3 regions of the Pseudoxanthomonas sp. CCNWLW251 genome follow, and region 2 is predicted to be linked to each of the others. Evidence: predicted binding sites of a transcription regulator. Region 2 holds the regulator's gene; each other region holds the start of a gene.
The links. Region 2 encodes HrcA, which represses chaperone genes, less so after heat shock. Its sites were predicted from a motif close to TTNGCACTCNNNNNNNNNGAGTGCNAA; they were not measured.
Positions count from the first base shown of each region.

Region 1: rpoH (RNA polymerase sigma factor RpoH) is a predicted target of HrcA. The motif match lies at 2,084-2,110, and genes of this name have one in related genera.
Region 3: WBN46_RS12235 (co-chaperone GroES) is a predicted target of HrcA. The motif match lies at 3,871-3,897, and genes of this name have one in related genera.

Region 1 covers NZ_JBBEGA010000004.1:93,180-98,330, reverse strand. Annotated here, with positions in the region: gene WBN46_RS15330 (dipeptidase) at 1-973, shown strand, start outside; gene WBN46_RS15325 (metal-dependent hydrolase) at 1,085-1,927, shown strand; gene rpoH (RNA polymerase sigma factor RpoH) at 2,122-3,000, shown strand; gene WBN46_RS15315 (hypothetical protein) at 3,131-4,564, shown strand; gene WBN46_RS15310 (DUF1203 domain-containing protein) at 4,609-5,112, shown strand; gene WBN46_RS15305 (NAD(P)/FAD-dependent oxidoreductase) at 5,085-5,151, opposite strand, start outside.
Region 2 covers NZ_JBBEGA010000001.1:74,037-79,187, forward strand. Annotated here, with positions in the region: gene dnaK (molecular chaperone DnaK) at 120-2,036, opposite strand; gene grpE (nucleotide exchange factor GrpE) at 2,141-2,659, opposite strand; gene hrcA (heat-inducible transcriptional repressor HrcA) at 2,702-3,751, opposite strand; gene recN (DNA repair protein RecN) at 3,842-5,151, shown strand, end outside.
Region 3 covers NZ_JBBEGA010000002.1:1,090,790-1,095,940, reverse strand. Annotated here, with positions in the region: gene aroQ (type II 3-dehydroquinate dehydratase) at 1-298, opposite strand, end outside; gene WBN46_RS12250 (TlpA disulfide reductase family protein) at 510-1,103, opposite strand; gene WBN46_RS12245 (protein-disulfide reductase DsbD) at 1,100-3,385, opposite strand; gene cutA (divalent-cation tolerance protein CutA) at 3,399-3,740, opposite strand; gene WBN46_RS12235 (co-chaperone GroES) at 3,945-4,238, shown strand; gene groL (chaperonin GroEL) at 4,340-5,151, shown strand, end outside.

The sequences.
Region 1 (5,151 bases), on a different contig from region 2:
CACGGCCCAAGGTGCGCGCGATGACACCGGCAAACGCGCCGCGCGCGACCATGGTCTCGAGCGTCTGGCCAGTATCCTGGAGATGCTCGCGGCGCATCCTGCCGAGATGGAACTCGCGCTCACCGCGGATGACGCCGAGCGGATCGCCGGTGCCGGCAAGCGCGTGTCGTTCATCAGCATGGAAAACGCCGCGCCGCTGGCGAGTGATCCAACCCTGCTGACGGCTTACCATCGCCTGGGGTTGCGCATGCTCGGCATCACCCATGTACGCAACAATGATTTCGGCGATTCTTCCACCGATCCGGCAGGTGCCGAGTGGAAGGGACTCAGTCCGGCCGGACGGGCTCTGGTGGCCGAAGCGAACCGGCTTGGCATCGTGCTGGATGCGTCGCATGCCAGCGACGCGGTGTTCGACCAGTTGCTCGCGCTGTCTTCGGCGCCGATCGTCTTGTCGCATACGAGTGCCGATGCGATCTACGACCATCCGCGCAATATCGACGACGCGAGAATCCGCCACCTCGCGGCGAAAGGCGGGGTGATCCACGTCAATGCTTACGGCGGCTACCTGGTCGACATCCCGAAGATTCCGGAACGCGAAGCGGCGATGGAAAGCCTGTCGAAGACGTTCGGCCCCGAAAACAGGCTGCCGGCGGATCGCGTGGCGGACTATCTGGCCGAGCGCCGCGCAATAGACGTGCGGTATCCCGCCAGACGGGCGACGTTCGACGAATACATGGCACACCTGCTGCACATCCTGAAGGTTGCTGGCGTGGATCATGTCGGCATCGGCGCAGACTGGGATGGCGGCGGTGGCGTCGTTGGCCTGGAAGATGTCAGTGCCCTGCCACGGATCACCGAGGCGCTGCTGGCGGCAGGCTACTCCGAAGTGGACATTCGGAAAATCTGGGGCGGCAACCTCCTGCGCGTATTGCGGCAGGCGCAGGAGGGCGCCGCGCCCCCGGCATCTCCATGATCGCAAGGGTGCACTGCCGATACTCTTCGACGACCGCTCCGCTGTGGGTGAATCGATGCGGTGGGTCAGGACGCCTTCGCCCTCGCCGGTGAGCACGGGCAGGGCCGAGACATGAGTGAATCCATCACGCCGCGACGCTTCGTTGCAGGCCTTCCTCTCGACATTCCCCGGCACTGGTTGCCGGGCAACGAAGTGGTTTCGTCGCTGCTCAACGCATACACCATCCTGGTGCCCGCGAACGAAGCCTTCTATATCCGGACGCTCAATGCGTGCATGCCGCATGTCGCCAACGACGCGCTGCGCGGGCGCTGCCAGGCGTTCATCCGGCAGGAGGCGCAACATGGAGTGGCGCACAAGCGCTACTGGGACAACCTGGATGCGCAGGGATACGCATACCGTGGCTTCGAGCGCACGGTTGATCGTGTCGTCTTCCGCACGATGGACCGCTACGCGCCGCTTTGGCTACGGGTCTCACTGGTGAGCTGCGTCGAACACATCAACGCATTCCTGGGGTATGAGTTCCTGTCGCAGTCGATCCTGGTCGAGGCGGATCCAAGTGTGCGCGACCTGATGGAATGGCACTTCGCAGAAGAGATCGAGCACCGTGCAGTCGCGTACGATCTGCTGCAGGCGATTGCGCCTCGCTACTCGGTGCGCCTGCTGGGCGCTCTGACGACAACCACGCTCTTCTACGCGTTGATGATCGGCATGGCGACGTCACTGTTGGCCCAGGATCGCTTGTTGTGGAGAAAGGCCTCCTGGCGCCAGGTGGCCCATCACCTCGGGAAGGGGTATGGGATGGCGCGCCGCACCCATCGTCACCTGCGCGATTACCTGCGTCGGGACTTCCATCCTTCGCGTTTGGAGGGTGCCGACGACCTTGCCGCCCAGGTGCTGGCGAGGCAGGCTCGGAAAGCGCCGCCCGCCGTCGTGGCGATGTCCTCTCGAACCTGAACGCCAGATCGCCGGAGCGGGTGAGGGATTTCCGAACTAGCTGGGCGTTACGTGATCCGGGATTGCCAAGTAATTGATAGGGCAGGAATATTCCTGGACTAGCCCGCCGGAGGGAGATTGTTGCAGACGTAGGACAATGGGGAACTTCCCTGGTGGTTAGCAGTCGAACCCCCCGACTGCTAACATCCCTGCCCATGAGCCAGAACACTCCTACTACCGCCCTGGTCACCAACAGCCTGCCGATTCCCAGTGCCCTGGGTTCGCTGGACGCCTACATCAGTGCCGTGCACCAGATCCAGGTGCTGTCGGTCGAGGACGAGCGAGCGCTCGCCCACCGTTATCGCGAGGATGAAGACCTCGACGCAGCGCGCGAGCTGGTGCATTCGCACCTGCGCTTCGTGGTGCATGTCGCCCGCGGTTACAACGGCTACGGCCTGCCGCTGGGGGATCTGATCCAGGAAGGCAACATCGGCCTGATGAAGGCGGTGAAGCGTTTCGATCCCGACATGGGTGTGCGCCTGGTGAGTTTCGCGGTGCACTGGATCCGTGCCGAGATGCACGAGTTCATCCTGAAAAACTGGCGCATCGTGAAGGTCGCCACGACCAAGGCGCAGCGCAAGTTGTTCTTCAACCTGCGCAAGTCCAAGACACGCCTGGGCTGGATGAATGCCGAGGAAGTCAGCGTCATCGCCAAGGACCTCAACGTGTCCGAGCGCGAGGTGCTGGAGATGGAAGCGCGCCTGTCTGGTCGTGACATCGGTTTCGACGCCTCCTCTGACGAGGACGAGGATCATGCCCCGCCCTCTCCGGCCAGCTACCTGGTCGCCCACGATGAGGATCCTTCGCAGGCCTACGAGCGTGCGGACAGCGAAGACAATCAGATGGAACTGCTGCGCGAAGGCCTGGCGAATCTGGATGAGCGTTCGCGCGACATCATCAAGCGCCGCTGGCTGGATGGCGAAAGCAAGATCACGCTACAGGAACTTGCCGACGAGTACGGCATTTCCGCCGAGCGTGTCCGCCAGGTGGAAGCCAACGCGCTGAAGAAGATGAAGGCGCTGTTCGCGGCCTGACCCGGCATCGCGTCAGCGTACTGAAGAGGCCCCGTAAGGGGCCTCTTTTCGTTTGCAAGGTTCATCGATCGGCGGAAGTGTGATCCACTACGCCGCGATCCGCCTCGGGCGGCAACTAAAGGAGCAGGGCATGGCGTGGGGCAACAAGCGGCAGTGGGTACTCGCGTTGGCATTGGCATGCGGCATGGGGGCGGGCGCGGGCGGCACGCCGGCCATGGCGGCCATGGCGGCCGAAACCGGCAACACCAAATCCTCCGGCGAAACGCGCGGCGTGAGTTTCAGCATCGATCGCGAGGAATACGACGCGCAGGCGCGCGCCGCGATGCAGATCGATCCGGTGGTGTCCGCGCAGCTTGGCGCGATTCGCAAGGTCGTGCTGGACGATGCCGCGAGCATGGACCAGCCCGGCCCGGACGTACTGGTGTTCGACGTCGAGGGCAGCCGTGGCAAGGGGCGCGTCACCGCGCGTTTCATCACCGTCAGTGCGACGGAGGAGGCGCTCGGCCCCGGCGTGCTGGTGATGTCGGACGGCACCGAGCACGTGATCGAAGGCGACGCCGACGCGTTGGCTGCGGAAGACGACCACCATGGGCACGACCACGATGAGGACGTCGGGGCGGGCGCCGATCTCTTCACCCGCCAGGCGCAGGAAGCCGCGCAGCGGTATCCGCTGATCCGCCAGCACATCGGCCAGATCACGACATTCGAGATCGACACGGAGGCTACCGGTGCCGCGCCGGGCATGAACACCTTCGTGTTCGACGTGGTGGGCGACAAGGGCCGTGGGCGATTGGAAGCGGACTTCATCACCGTCAGCGCCGAGACCGAACGCCTCGGCAAGGGCGTGCTGACGCTGGCCAATGGCCGCCGCTTGCCGTTCGAAGGCGAGCCGCGCGGTGAAGACGAGCCCGCCGATGAAGTGGGCGTCGATGGCCTGTTCGGCGACATGCAGGACAACATATTCACCCGCCAGGCGCGCGTCGCCGTGCAGCGCTACCCGCTGGTGCAGCAGCACATCGGCACGCTCGCCTCGTTCGAATTCGACCTGGCCGCCACGGGCGAGGCCGAGGGTGCCAACGAGTTCGTGTTCGCACTGGCGGGCGACAAGGGGCGCGGCCGCATCCTCGCGGAATTCATCACCGTGGACGCCGACACCGAGCGTCTCGGAAAGGGTGTGCTGACGCTCGCCGATGGCCGCGAGATTGCGTTCGAGGGCGAGGCGCCGATGGAGGGCGAACTGGCGTCGCCGCGCATCGATACGGATCGTGGCGAGGTGCCCGATACGTTCGCGCGGCAGGATGGCATCTTCGTGCTGCAGGCCAACGCGGCGATGCAGGCGCATCCGGTCGTGCAACGCCACATCGGCGACATCCGCGAGGCTGCCTTCGACCGTGACGCGTCCTGGGCAGCGGAAGGCGAGCTGTATGTCTTCGACCTGAAAGGCAGCAAGGGCGCAGGCCGCCTCGAGGCCGAATTCATCACGGTCGATGCGGACAGCGAGCGCATCGGCGACGGCGAGCTGGTCATGGCCGATGGCAAGCGCTATCCGCTGGACCCGAAGTAGGCCGGACAAGATCCGGATAGCGTCGCCTCAAGGGCGGCACGAACATGGCATCCCGTTTCCCGCAGCGTGATGCCATGTCGTTCGTGATCCGCGGGCTGTCGCCCGAACCCTTCCGTCCTCTGTTCGCGCTCGACGCCGCCGCACTGGCGGCGCGCAACATCCGTCGCGTCGTCGCCGATGCCGACCGTGGCTTTCCCTGCCGCGTTACGCTGCAGGATGCGCAGCAGGGCGAGACCCTGCTGCTGCTTCCCTACCCGCACCACGATGTCGCCGGTCCGTATCGCGCCAGTGGGCCGATCTACGTGCGCGAAGCGGCGCTGCATATCCATGCCGCCGAATACCACGACACATTGCCGCCGTCATTCCCGCGCCGGTTGCTGTCGCTACGGGCCTATGACGAGGACGGTCTGATGCGGGACGCCGAGGTGGTGGAAGGCGCGAACGCGTCACCGCACCTGCAGCGTCTGCTCGACGCGCCCGGTGTCGCCTATCTGCACGTGCATAACGCACGTCCCGGCTGCTATGCCTGCCGCGTGGATCCCGGCTGATCCTCGTCCTTGCCGAGGATGATCCGCGCGCCGCGCTGG
Region 2 (5,151 bases):
ATTCGTGAGGGGTTATGGGTGATTCGCAAAAGCAACTGCCTGTTCGATGTCCAGGATCCGCGACGGAAGAAGTGGAGCTTGCGCTCCACCTTTCCGAATCCCGAATCCCGAATCACTCATTACGGCTTCTTGTCGTCCTTCACCTCGGTGAATTCCGCATCGACCACGTCGTCCGCGGGGTTGCCCTGGCCCGCATCGGCGGCGCCCGGCTGCTCCGACGCGGCGGCTGCATACAGCGACTGGGCGGCTTCCTCCAACGCCTTGGACTTCGCTTCGATCTGCGCCTTGTCGTCGCCCTTCATCGCCGTGTCGAGGTCGGCGATCGCGGCTTCGACACGGCCGATCACGTCGCCCGGCACCTTGCTGCCGTGTTCGGTGATGGCGCTGCGGGTGGCGTGCAGCAGGCCGTCGGCCTGGTTGCGCGTCTGCACCAGCTCCTGGAACTTCTTGTCTTCCTCGCGGTGCGCCTCGGCATCGGCGACCATGCGCGCGATCTCGTCCTCGGACAGGCCCGAACCGGCCTTGATCTCGACCTTCTGTTCCTTGTTGGTCTTCTTGTCCTTGGCCGACACGTGCAGGATGCCGTTGGCGTCGATGTCGAACGACACCTCCACCTGCGGCATGCCGCGCGGCGCCGGCTCGATGCCGGACAGGTCGAACTTGGCCAGCGACTTGTTGAAGCGGGCCTGCTCGCGCTCACCCTGCAGCACATGCACCGTCACCGCGGACTGGTTGTCCTCGGCGGTGGAGAAGGTCTGCGAGGCCTTGGTCGGGATGGTGGTGTTCTTCTCGATGATCTTGGTGAACACGCCGCCCAGCGTCTCGATGCCCAGCGACAGCGGGGTCACGTCGAGCAGCAGCACGTCCTTGACGTCGCCGGCCAGCACGCCGCCCTGGATCGCGGCGCCCAGCGCCACGGCCTCATCGGGGTTGACGTCCTTGCGCGGCTCCTTGCCGAAGAACTCGGCCACCGCCTGCTGTACCTTCGGCATGCGGGTCTGGCCGCCGACGAGGATGACCTCGCCGATGTCGCTGGCGCGCAGGCCGGCATCGTTCAGCGCGATGCGGCACGGCTCGATCGTCTTCTTCACCAGGTCTTCCACCAGCGCTTCCAGCTTGGCGCGGGTCAGCTTGATGTTGAGGTGCTTCGGGCCCGAGGCGTCGGCGGTGACGTACGGCAGGTTCACTTCGGTCTGCTGCGAGCTGGACAGCTCGATCTTGGCGCGCTCTGCGGCGTCCTTCAGGCGCTGCAGGGCCAGCGGATCCTTGCGCAGGTCGATGCCCTGGTCCTTCTGGAACTCCTCGACGAGGTAGTCGATGACGCGCTTGTCGAAGTCTTCGCCACCCAGGAAGGTGTCGCCGTTGGTGGCCAGCACTTCGAACTGCTTCTCGCCGTCGACGTTGGCGATCTCGATGATGGAGACGTCGAACGTGCCGCCACCCAGGTCATAGACGACGATCTTGCGGTCGGCGCCGCCGTCGCCCTTGTCCAGGCCGTAGGCCAGCGCGGCCGCGGTCGGCTCGTTGATGATGCGCTTGACGTCCAGGCCGGCGATCTTGCCCGCGTCCTTGGTGGCCTGGCGCTGGCTGTCGTTGAAGTAGGCCGGCACGGTGATGACGGCTTCGGTGACGGTCTCGCCCAGGAAGGCTTCGGCCGTCTTCTTCATCTTCTCCAGGATGCGCGCGGAGATTTCCTGCGCCGACAGCTTCTTGCCGTCGGAAGTCTGTACCCACGCGTCGCCGTTCTCATGCGGGATGATGGCGTACGGGACCAGGTCTAGGTCCTTCTTCACTTCCGCGTCGGTGAACTTGCGGCCGATCAGGCGCTTCACCGCGTAGAAGGTGTTCTTCGGGTTGGTGACCGCCTGGCGCTTGGCCGACGCGCCCACCAGCACTTCGCCGTCCTTGGTGTAGGCGACGATGGAGGGCGTGGTGCGGTCGCCTTCCGAGTTTTCGATGACGCGGGCCTTGCCGCCGTCCATGATCGCCACGCACGAGTTGGTCGTGCCGAGGTCGATGCCGATGATCTTGCCCATGGTGAATGCTCCCTAGCAAATTCTGTCTGGATCCGGCCGGTGGCCGGGTGGATGGTCTCGATATAAGGGTGCGATGACGCCGTTCAAGCGCCCCGCGAAGGCGTTCAGTCGTGTTTTGCCACGACGACCAGGGCCGGGCGCAGCAGGCGGCCATTGAGTACGTAGCCCTTCTGGAACACCTGCACCACGCTGCCGGGGTCCGCGCCGGGGGCATCGGCCTGGCTGATGGCCTGGTGATGCTCGGGATTGAAGGCTTCGCCGGCAGGGTCGAGCAGGGTCAGGCCATTGTCGCCGGCCACTTTCAGCAACTGCTTGTACGTCAGCTCGAGCCCGTCGCGCAGCGGACTGGGCTCATTGCCCGCCGCTGCCAGCCCGGCGTCCAGGCTGTCGAATACCGGCAGCAGGTCGCCCAGCAGGCGTTCGTTGGCGAACTTGCGCGCCTGCTCGATATCGCGCGCCACGCGCTTGCGCTGGTTGTCCAGGTCGGCGCGCTCGAGCAGCGACGCCGCGCGCAGCTGGTCCACTTCGTTGCGGAGGGTTTCCAGTTCGGCGATCAGCGCGCCTTCGACGTCCTGCGGCTCGTTGCCGCCGCCCAGGTCGGAATCGTGTTCGTGTTGGTTCATTTCGGGTCCCATCGCGGCAAGTCCGGCCGCCCAAGCACCAACCTATGGGGCCGGCGTTTCCGGATTCAAGGCCGCACCGAGTACATCCGCCGCCGCCTGCACCACCGGAATGACCCGGTCATACGCCATCCGGGTAGGCCCGATGACGCCCAGCACGCCCAGCACCTGCCCGCCCGCCATGTAGGGGGCGGTCACCACCGAGACGCCGTCGTGCGGCGCCAGGCCGGTGTCCTCGCCGATGAAGATGCGTACGCCCGGCGCTCGGATCGTGCGCTCCAGCAACTGCAGGATCTCGCGCTTGCGGGCGAATGCCTCGAACAGGTCGCGCAGCCGTTCCAGATCGGACAGTTCCTGCACGCCCATCAGGCGGGTCTGTCCTGCCAGCACCACGTCGTCGTTGGGCGGCGTGAGGGCCTGCTCCGCCAGTTCGATGGATTCGGCCAGCAACCCCTCCATCTCGGTCTGCGCCCTGCGCAGGTCGTGCAGCAGGTTTGCGCGGATCTCGGACAGGGGCCGGCCGGCGAACTGGGTGTTCAGGTAGTTGGCGATGCGCTCGAGTTCGGACCGGTCGTAGGCCCGGCGCGTTTCGATGACGCGGTTCTGCACGTCGTTGTCGGCGAATACCAGGATGGCCATCACCCGCTGGCCATCCAGCGGCACGAAGTCGATGTAGCGGAACGCGAACTGCTCGCGCCGCGGCACGCTGACCACGCCGACGAAGTGGGTCATCGCCGACAGCAGCTCGGAGGCGTTGCCGAGCAGCGCCTGGGTCCCGGCGCCGGCCGGCAGCTCCGAACGCAGCCGGGCCACTTCGCCCTCTCCGAGCGATTTCACCTGCACCAGGCTGTCCACGAACACCCGGTAGCCCTGTGCCGTGGGGATGCGCCCGGCGGAGGTGTGCGGCGAACTGAGCAGCCCGACCTCCTCGAGTTCAGAGAGGATGTTGCGGATCGTCGCCGAACTGACTTCCAGCCCGGCGTGCCGGGCCAGCGTCTGCGACCCCACCGGCTCGCCGTCGCGGATATAGCGCGAGATCAGCGTGCGCAGCAGTTGGCGGGCGCGCGGATCCAGCGGGAGCGACGGTGAGTTCATGCCCGTTAGATAACGTCGCGCCTGCGGCTTTGCAAGCCGGGCGCTCCCCGCGTCTCAGAACCTGAGCCGGCACCGCTTACAATCCGCCGCATGCTCAGACACCTCGCCATCAAGGATTTCGCCGTCGTCCGCGCCGCCGAGCTGGAGTTCGGCGATGGCATGACCGTCATTTCAGGAGAAACCGGCGCCGGCAAATCGCTGCTGGTGGACGCGCTGGGCTTCCTGTCGGGCCTGCGGGCCGACAGCGGGGTGGTCCGGCATGGCGCGGAGCGCGCCGAGCTCTCCGCCGAGTTCCTGGCTTCGGCGGGCTCTCCGGCGCACACCTGGCTCGCGGACAACGAGCTCGACGACGATGGACAATGCCAGTTGCGCCGGGTGATCCGTGCCGACGGCGGCTCGCGCGCCTGGATCAATGGCCGCAGCGTGACGCTGTCGCAGCTTTCCGACCTCGCGGCCCGCCTGGTGGAAATCCATGGCCAGCATGAACACCAGGCCCTGCTCGCCCGCCAGAGCCAGTTGGCGCTGCTGGATGCCTTCGCCCGCAACGGCGACGAGCGCAGCGCCGTGCGCGACGCGGCGCTGCGCTGGAGCACCCTCCTGCGCGAACGCGAACAATTGTCCGGCCAGGGCGATGTCTCGGACAGGATCAATTACCTGGAGCACCAGTTGGCCGAGTTGCAGCGCGAAGACCTGTCGCCGACCGCGCTGGAGGCCCTGGTGGCCAGCCATCGCCGCCAGGCCCACGCCACCGGCCTGATCCAGGCCTGTGACGCGGCGCTGGGTCAACTGGCCGGTGACGACGCCCCCTCGTTGACACGCCATCTGCAGCAGGTGCGCGCCGACCTCGCCCGCCAGGCCGAACACGAGCCGCGCCTGCGCGACGTGGATGCGCTGCTGGACGGCGCGGCGATCCAGGTCGAGGAAGCCCTGTCGCTGCTCGGCCAGGTCCGGGACGACCTGGACGGCGAACCCCTGCAGTTCGATGCGCTGGAGCGCAAGCTCGCCCGCGTGCACGACCTCGCGCGCAAGCACCGGGTGCCGCTGGAAGGCCTGCAGGAGCAGCACGACCGGCTGGCGGCCGAGCTGGAATCACTGCGTGGTGCGGGCGAGCGCCTGCTCCAGCTCAACAGCGAGATCGACGCGGCCAAGGGACACTGGCGCGATGCCGCCGCCGCACTGACCCGCACGCGCCAGCGCGCCGCCAAAGCACTGGGCGACACCACCACCGCACTCATCGCCGAGCTGGGCATGGGCGGTGGCCGCTTCGGGATCGAACTGGAGCCTCAGGACGGCGAACGCCCGGATCCGACTGGCGCCGAACGCATCGAATTCCTGGTCTCCGCCAACGCCGGCCAGCCGCCCCGCCCGCTGCGCAAGGTCGCCTCCGGCGGCGAACTCGC
Region 3 (5,151 bases), on a different contig from region 2:
CTTCGATGTAGGGCAGGGCCACGGCCGCCAGGGCATCGCGGATCGCGACCGAGGTGTGGGTGAAGGCGGCGGGGTTGATCAGGATGAAGGCGGTGCCGTCGGTGCGGGCCGCCTGGATGCGGTCGACCAGCGCGTGTTCCGCATTGGACTGGAACGTCGCGAGTTCATGCCCGGCGGTCTGCGCCTGTGCCGTCAGTGCCAGATCGATGTCGGCCAGCGTCGCGTGGCCATAGACCTCCGGCTCGCGGGTGCCGAGCAGGTTGAGGTTGGGGCCATGCAGGACCAGCAGCTTCGCCATCGACGCCTCCAGCGGAAGGGCGGCAGTCTGCTTGAAGCCGGCGATGCTGTCCAGTTCGCCGAAGTTTGCCTTGTTTTAAGCGATTGTTTGATTCTGGGGCGACCCATCTCGGATCAAGGACTTGCAAGGGGGAGCAAACCGCGACGGCGCGTGTGCCGAACGGTGGTCACGCCACGATGGCAGCAGGTTCGATGAACTTCCCGGCGGGAGCCTAGTCCACCCACCCGCTGATCTCGCCGTGCTGGAAGGGCCCGACCTTCTGCCGTTCGATCCTCCCGTCTGCGCCCACCAGCACGGTGTACGGCAGCACGCCCTTGGCGTTGCCCAGCCAGACGCTGGCGTCGGCCGGACCGGGCGTGTCCAGCACGATGGGATAGCCGACCGGCACGCGCGACAGGAAGTCCTGCACGCCCTCAGGCGTGTCCAGCGCCAGACCCACCACCTGGACGCCCCCGGTTCCCTGGGACGTGGCGAAGCGCTGCAACTCGGGCATCTCCTCGATGCAGGGCCCGCACCAGCTGGCCCAGACGTTGATCAGCAGGCGCTTGCCCCGATAGGTGGCCGCGAGATCGACGATCTTTCCATCCAGCCCCGGCAGCGCGAGCGCCGGCATGGGATCGCCGATGCCGGCAGGCGTGACGCCTTCCGGAGGCCTGGGGGCGGTCGCATTCACCGCGGCGTGCAGGGCGCGCTCGCCGGGTCCGGTCCGCCACAGCGGATTGCCGTTGAACCACAGGCTGGCCACCAGGCCCAGGCCACCGGCGAAGAGGGCGACGGCCAGGATGCGCGGCGTGGTGACCTTCATCGTGCCGCCCGTTCGAACGCCTGGCGCATCGTGTCGTGGGTCAGCACGGTGGGCAACACCTCGCCCTCGCCGCCATTGCGCGGATACATCACGTACAGCGGTACGCCGACGGCCGCGTGCTGCTCGAGGAACGCGGTGATCGCAGGGTCCACGTTGGTCCAGTCGCCGGTCATCATCACCGCGTCGTGCTCTGCCAGCAGGTCGCGGAACGCGGTGGTGTTCAGCACGGCTTTTTCGTTGGCCTTGCAGGTGACGCACCAGTCGGCGGTCATGTCGACGAACACGATGCGGCGCTCGGCACGCAACGTTGCCAGACGTTCCGCCGAATAGGCCACGTGGCCGTCGGCCGTCGGTGCCGCCGCAGCCTCCGCCGGCAGCCGGTGCACCATCGCCAGCGGCACCAGTGCGGCGACAGTGAGCATCAGCGCCGACACACGCTGCAGTGGCGCTGCGGCGAAGCGCACACGCTGGAACCACCACAGCCCCAGTGCCAGCAGCACCAGGCCGGCGAGCGCCAGGCCGACCGCGTCGATGCCGCGCTGATTTCCCAGTACCCACAGCAACCACACGGAGGTGAGGTACATCGGGAACGCCAGCACCTGCTTCAGTGTTTCCATCCAGGCGCCGGGCTTCGGAAGGCGATTGGCCAGCGCGGGCACGAAGCCGATCAGCAGGAACGGCAGCGCCAGCCCCAGTCCCAGCACCGCGAACACCAGCAGTGCCAGCGGTGTCGGCGCGGTGAAGGCGTACGCCAGCGCGACGCCCATGAACGGTGCGGTGCACGGGCTGGCGACCACCACCGCCAGCACGCCGGTGAAGAAATCGCCTGCCGCGCCACTGCGCGACGCCAGGCCGTGCCCGGCGCCCGCCAGCCGATGGCCGATGGCGAACACGCCCGACAGGCTCAGGCCGACGGCGAACATCACATAGGCCAGCAGTCCGACCACCCACGGCTGCTGCAACTGGAATCCCCAGCCCAGCGCCTGGCCAGCCGCGCGCAAGGCTATCGCCAGCGCACCGACCGCCACGAAACTGACCAGCACGCCGGCGGTGTACCAGAGCGCGCTGCGGCGCGCCTGTCCGCCGCTGCGTCCGCTGTCGGCCAGTGACAGCGCTTTCAGCGACAGGATGGGCAGCACGCAGGGCATCAGGTTGAGGATCAATCCGCCGAACAGGGCCAGCGCCAGCGCCGCGAGCAGGGATGTGGCGCCGCGCTGGTTGCGCGCCAGAACCTCTTGGGGGGGACGGGTGCGTTCCACGTCGGCTGCGGTCGTTGCGGGCGTGGCCGGCGCGCTGGCGGTCGCATCGTCCGGTATCGCCGTTGCCGGCAGCGGTGCGACGGCGGCGGGTGCGGGCACGTCGGGTGTGCTGGCCGGCGTGGCCGCGCCGGCCGGGATCGACAGCGTCACCCGTCGCGTCATCGGCGGGTAGCAGATGCCGTCGGTCTGGCAGCCCTGGAAGGTCACGCGCAGCGTGGCCGGCACGGCCTTGGGGTGCTCCCTTCGCAGCGGCACCGGCACTTCGGCCTGCTCGAAGTAGACCGTGACATCGCCGAAGTGCTCATCGCGGTGGGCCTTGCCGGCCGGCCAGCGCGGTGCCTGCAGCGACACGCCAGCGGCGCCTTCCAGCGCCATCGAGGTACGGTCGCGGTAGACGTAATAGCCGCGTGCCGGCGTGAAGCGCAACAGCAGCTCGTTGCCATTGAAGGCGATCGCTTCGAAGCCGAATGCTTGTTCGGCCGGCAGCGGCAGGGTATCCATGCCCGCCTGCGGTCTCTGCCCCAGCAGTCCACCCGTCAGCGCACCCGCACCGAGCGGTACGAACGCCTCGCCCGCAGCGGCCGGCAGCGCGACCTTCACTGTGCGTGTCTGCGGCGGGTAGCAGATGCCGGCGTCGGCGCAGCCCTGATACTTGATCTTCAAGGTAACGCTGTCGGCCTCGGGCGCAGGCTGGCCGGGCAGGGCGGCGATCAGTTCGCCACGATACGTCTCGACGTCGCCGAAGAATTCGTCGCGATACGCCTTCCCCTTGGGCAGCTGCAACGGCTGCGCCGCGAAGCCGGCGCCCGCCTCCACGCTGGTACGGTGACGATAGAGGTAGTAGCCGTCGGTGATCTTCCAGCGGATCTCGATACGGTCCCGCGCCGGTGCAGTGGCCGTCAGCACGAAGGCCTCGTCCACCGGCAGCAGGTCGTCCTGGGTGATCGCCGCGGATGCAGCGGGTGCCACCACGGCGAGCAGGGATACGGCCAGGAAGGCGAACAGCGTGCGGATCAGCGTCATCGGGTCTGGGTCTTCAACTCGAGGGGGCGCCATCGGCCCGGGTTTCAGCGGCGACCCACGCCAGGTAGGCGGGCAGGCCGGTGGCGGCTTCGACCGCCAGGATCTCCGGCAGTTCATACGGGTGCAGTTCGGCCAGCCGCGCCATCAGGGCGTCGCGCCGGTCGGCGGGAGTCTTGGCCAGCAGCTGGACCTCGCTGGCCTGTTCCACCTGGCCCTGCCAGCGGTAGGTCGACACCATGCCGGGCAGCACGCTGACGCTGACGCAGGCGGCCAGGCGCTCGTCCACCAGCGCCCGTGCCAACCGCTGGGCGGTGTCGGCGTCGGGACAGGTCGACAGGATCAGGAAGACGGGCATGGGGCATCGATTATCGCAGACCCGGTCCGGGCGCCCCCGCGACCGATATGTGCACCCAGCCCTTGAAACCGCGCCGGGCACCCCGATATCCCTCGCATCCCGGCCCTGTCGGGTTTTTGTGCCCCTGGCGTTGGCAGTCTCCCGTGGGGAGTGCTAACATCGCCGCCCCTTTCCTAGTCCAATCAATCACTTAAGAGGATTGACATGAGCAATATCAAGCCGCTGTACGACCGCCTGGTGGTCAAGCCGATCGAAGCCGAAGAAACCTCCGTCGGCGGCATCATCATCCCCGACGCCGCCAAGGAAAAGCCCACCAAGGGTGAAGTCGTCGCCGTCGGCGAAGGCAAGTTCATCGACGCCACCGGCGGCGTGCGCGCCCCGAAGGTGAAGGTGGGCGACAAGGTGATCTACGGCCAGTACTCGGGTTCGCCCTACAAGTACGAAGGCGTCGAGTACAAGATCATCAAGGAAGACGACGTCCTCGCGATCCTCGGCTGATCGCGCGTGGCGGCTCCGCGCCGCCGCCCACGTCACCGCATTCCTCCTGATGGCGGGCCTGCCCGCCTCACGAACCACACTCAATACTCCTGGAGTTGCACATGGCAGCCAAAGATATCCGTTTCGGTGAAGACGCCCGTACGCGCATGGTGCGCGGCGTGAACATCCTCGCCAATGCCGTCAAGGCCACCCTCGGCCCGAAGGGCCGCAACGTCGTGCTCGAGAAGAGCTTCGGCGCCCCCACCATCACCAAGGACGGCGTGTCCGTCGCCAAGGAAATCGAACTGGCCGACAAGTTCGAGAACATGGGCGCGCAGATGGTCAAGGAAGTCGCTTCCAAGACCTCCGACAATGCCGGTGACGGCACCACCACCGCCACCGTGCTGGCGCAGGCGTTCATCCGCGAAGGCTCCAAGGCCGTCGCCGCCGGCATGAACCCGATGGACCTGAAGCGCGGCATCGACCAGGCCGTGAAGGCTGCCGTCGAAGAGCTGAAGAAGCTCTCCAAGCCCACCGCCGACGACAAGGCCATCGCCCAGGTCGGCACCATCTCGGCCAACTCCGACAGCAACATCGGCGACATCATCGCCGAGGCCATGAAGAAGGTCGGCAAGGAAGGCGTGATCACGGTTGAAGAAGGCTCCGGCCTGGAGAACGAACTCGACGTCGTCGAGGGCATGCAGTTCGACCGCGGCTACCTGTCGCCGTACTTCATCAACAACCAGCAGTCGCAGCAGGTCGAATTCGACGACCCCTTCATCCTGATCCACGACAAGAAGGTCTCCAACGTCCGCGAACTGCTGCCGGTGCTGGAAGGCGTCGCCAAGGCCGGCAAGCCGCTGCTGATCGTGGCCGAGGAAGTGGAAGGCGAAGCCCTCGCCACGCTGGTGGTCAACACCATCCGCGGCATCGT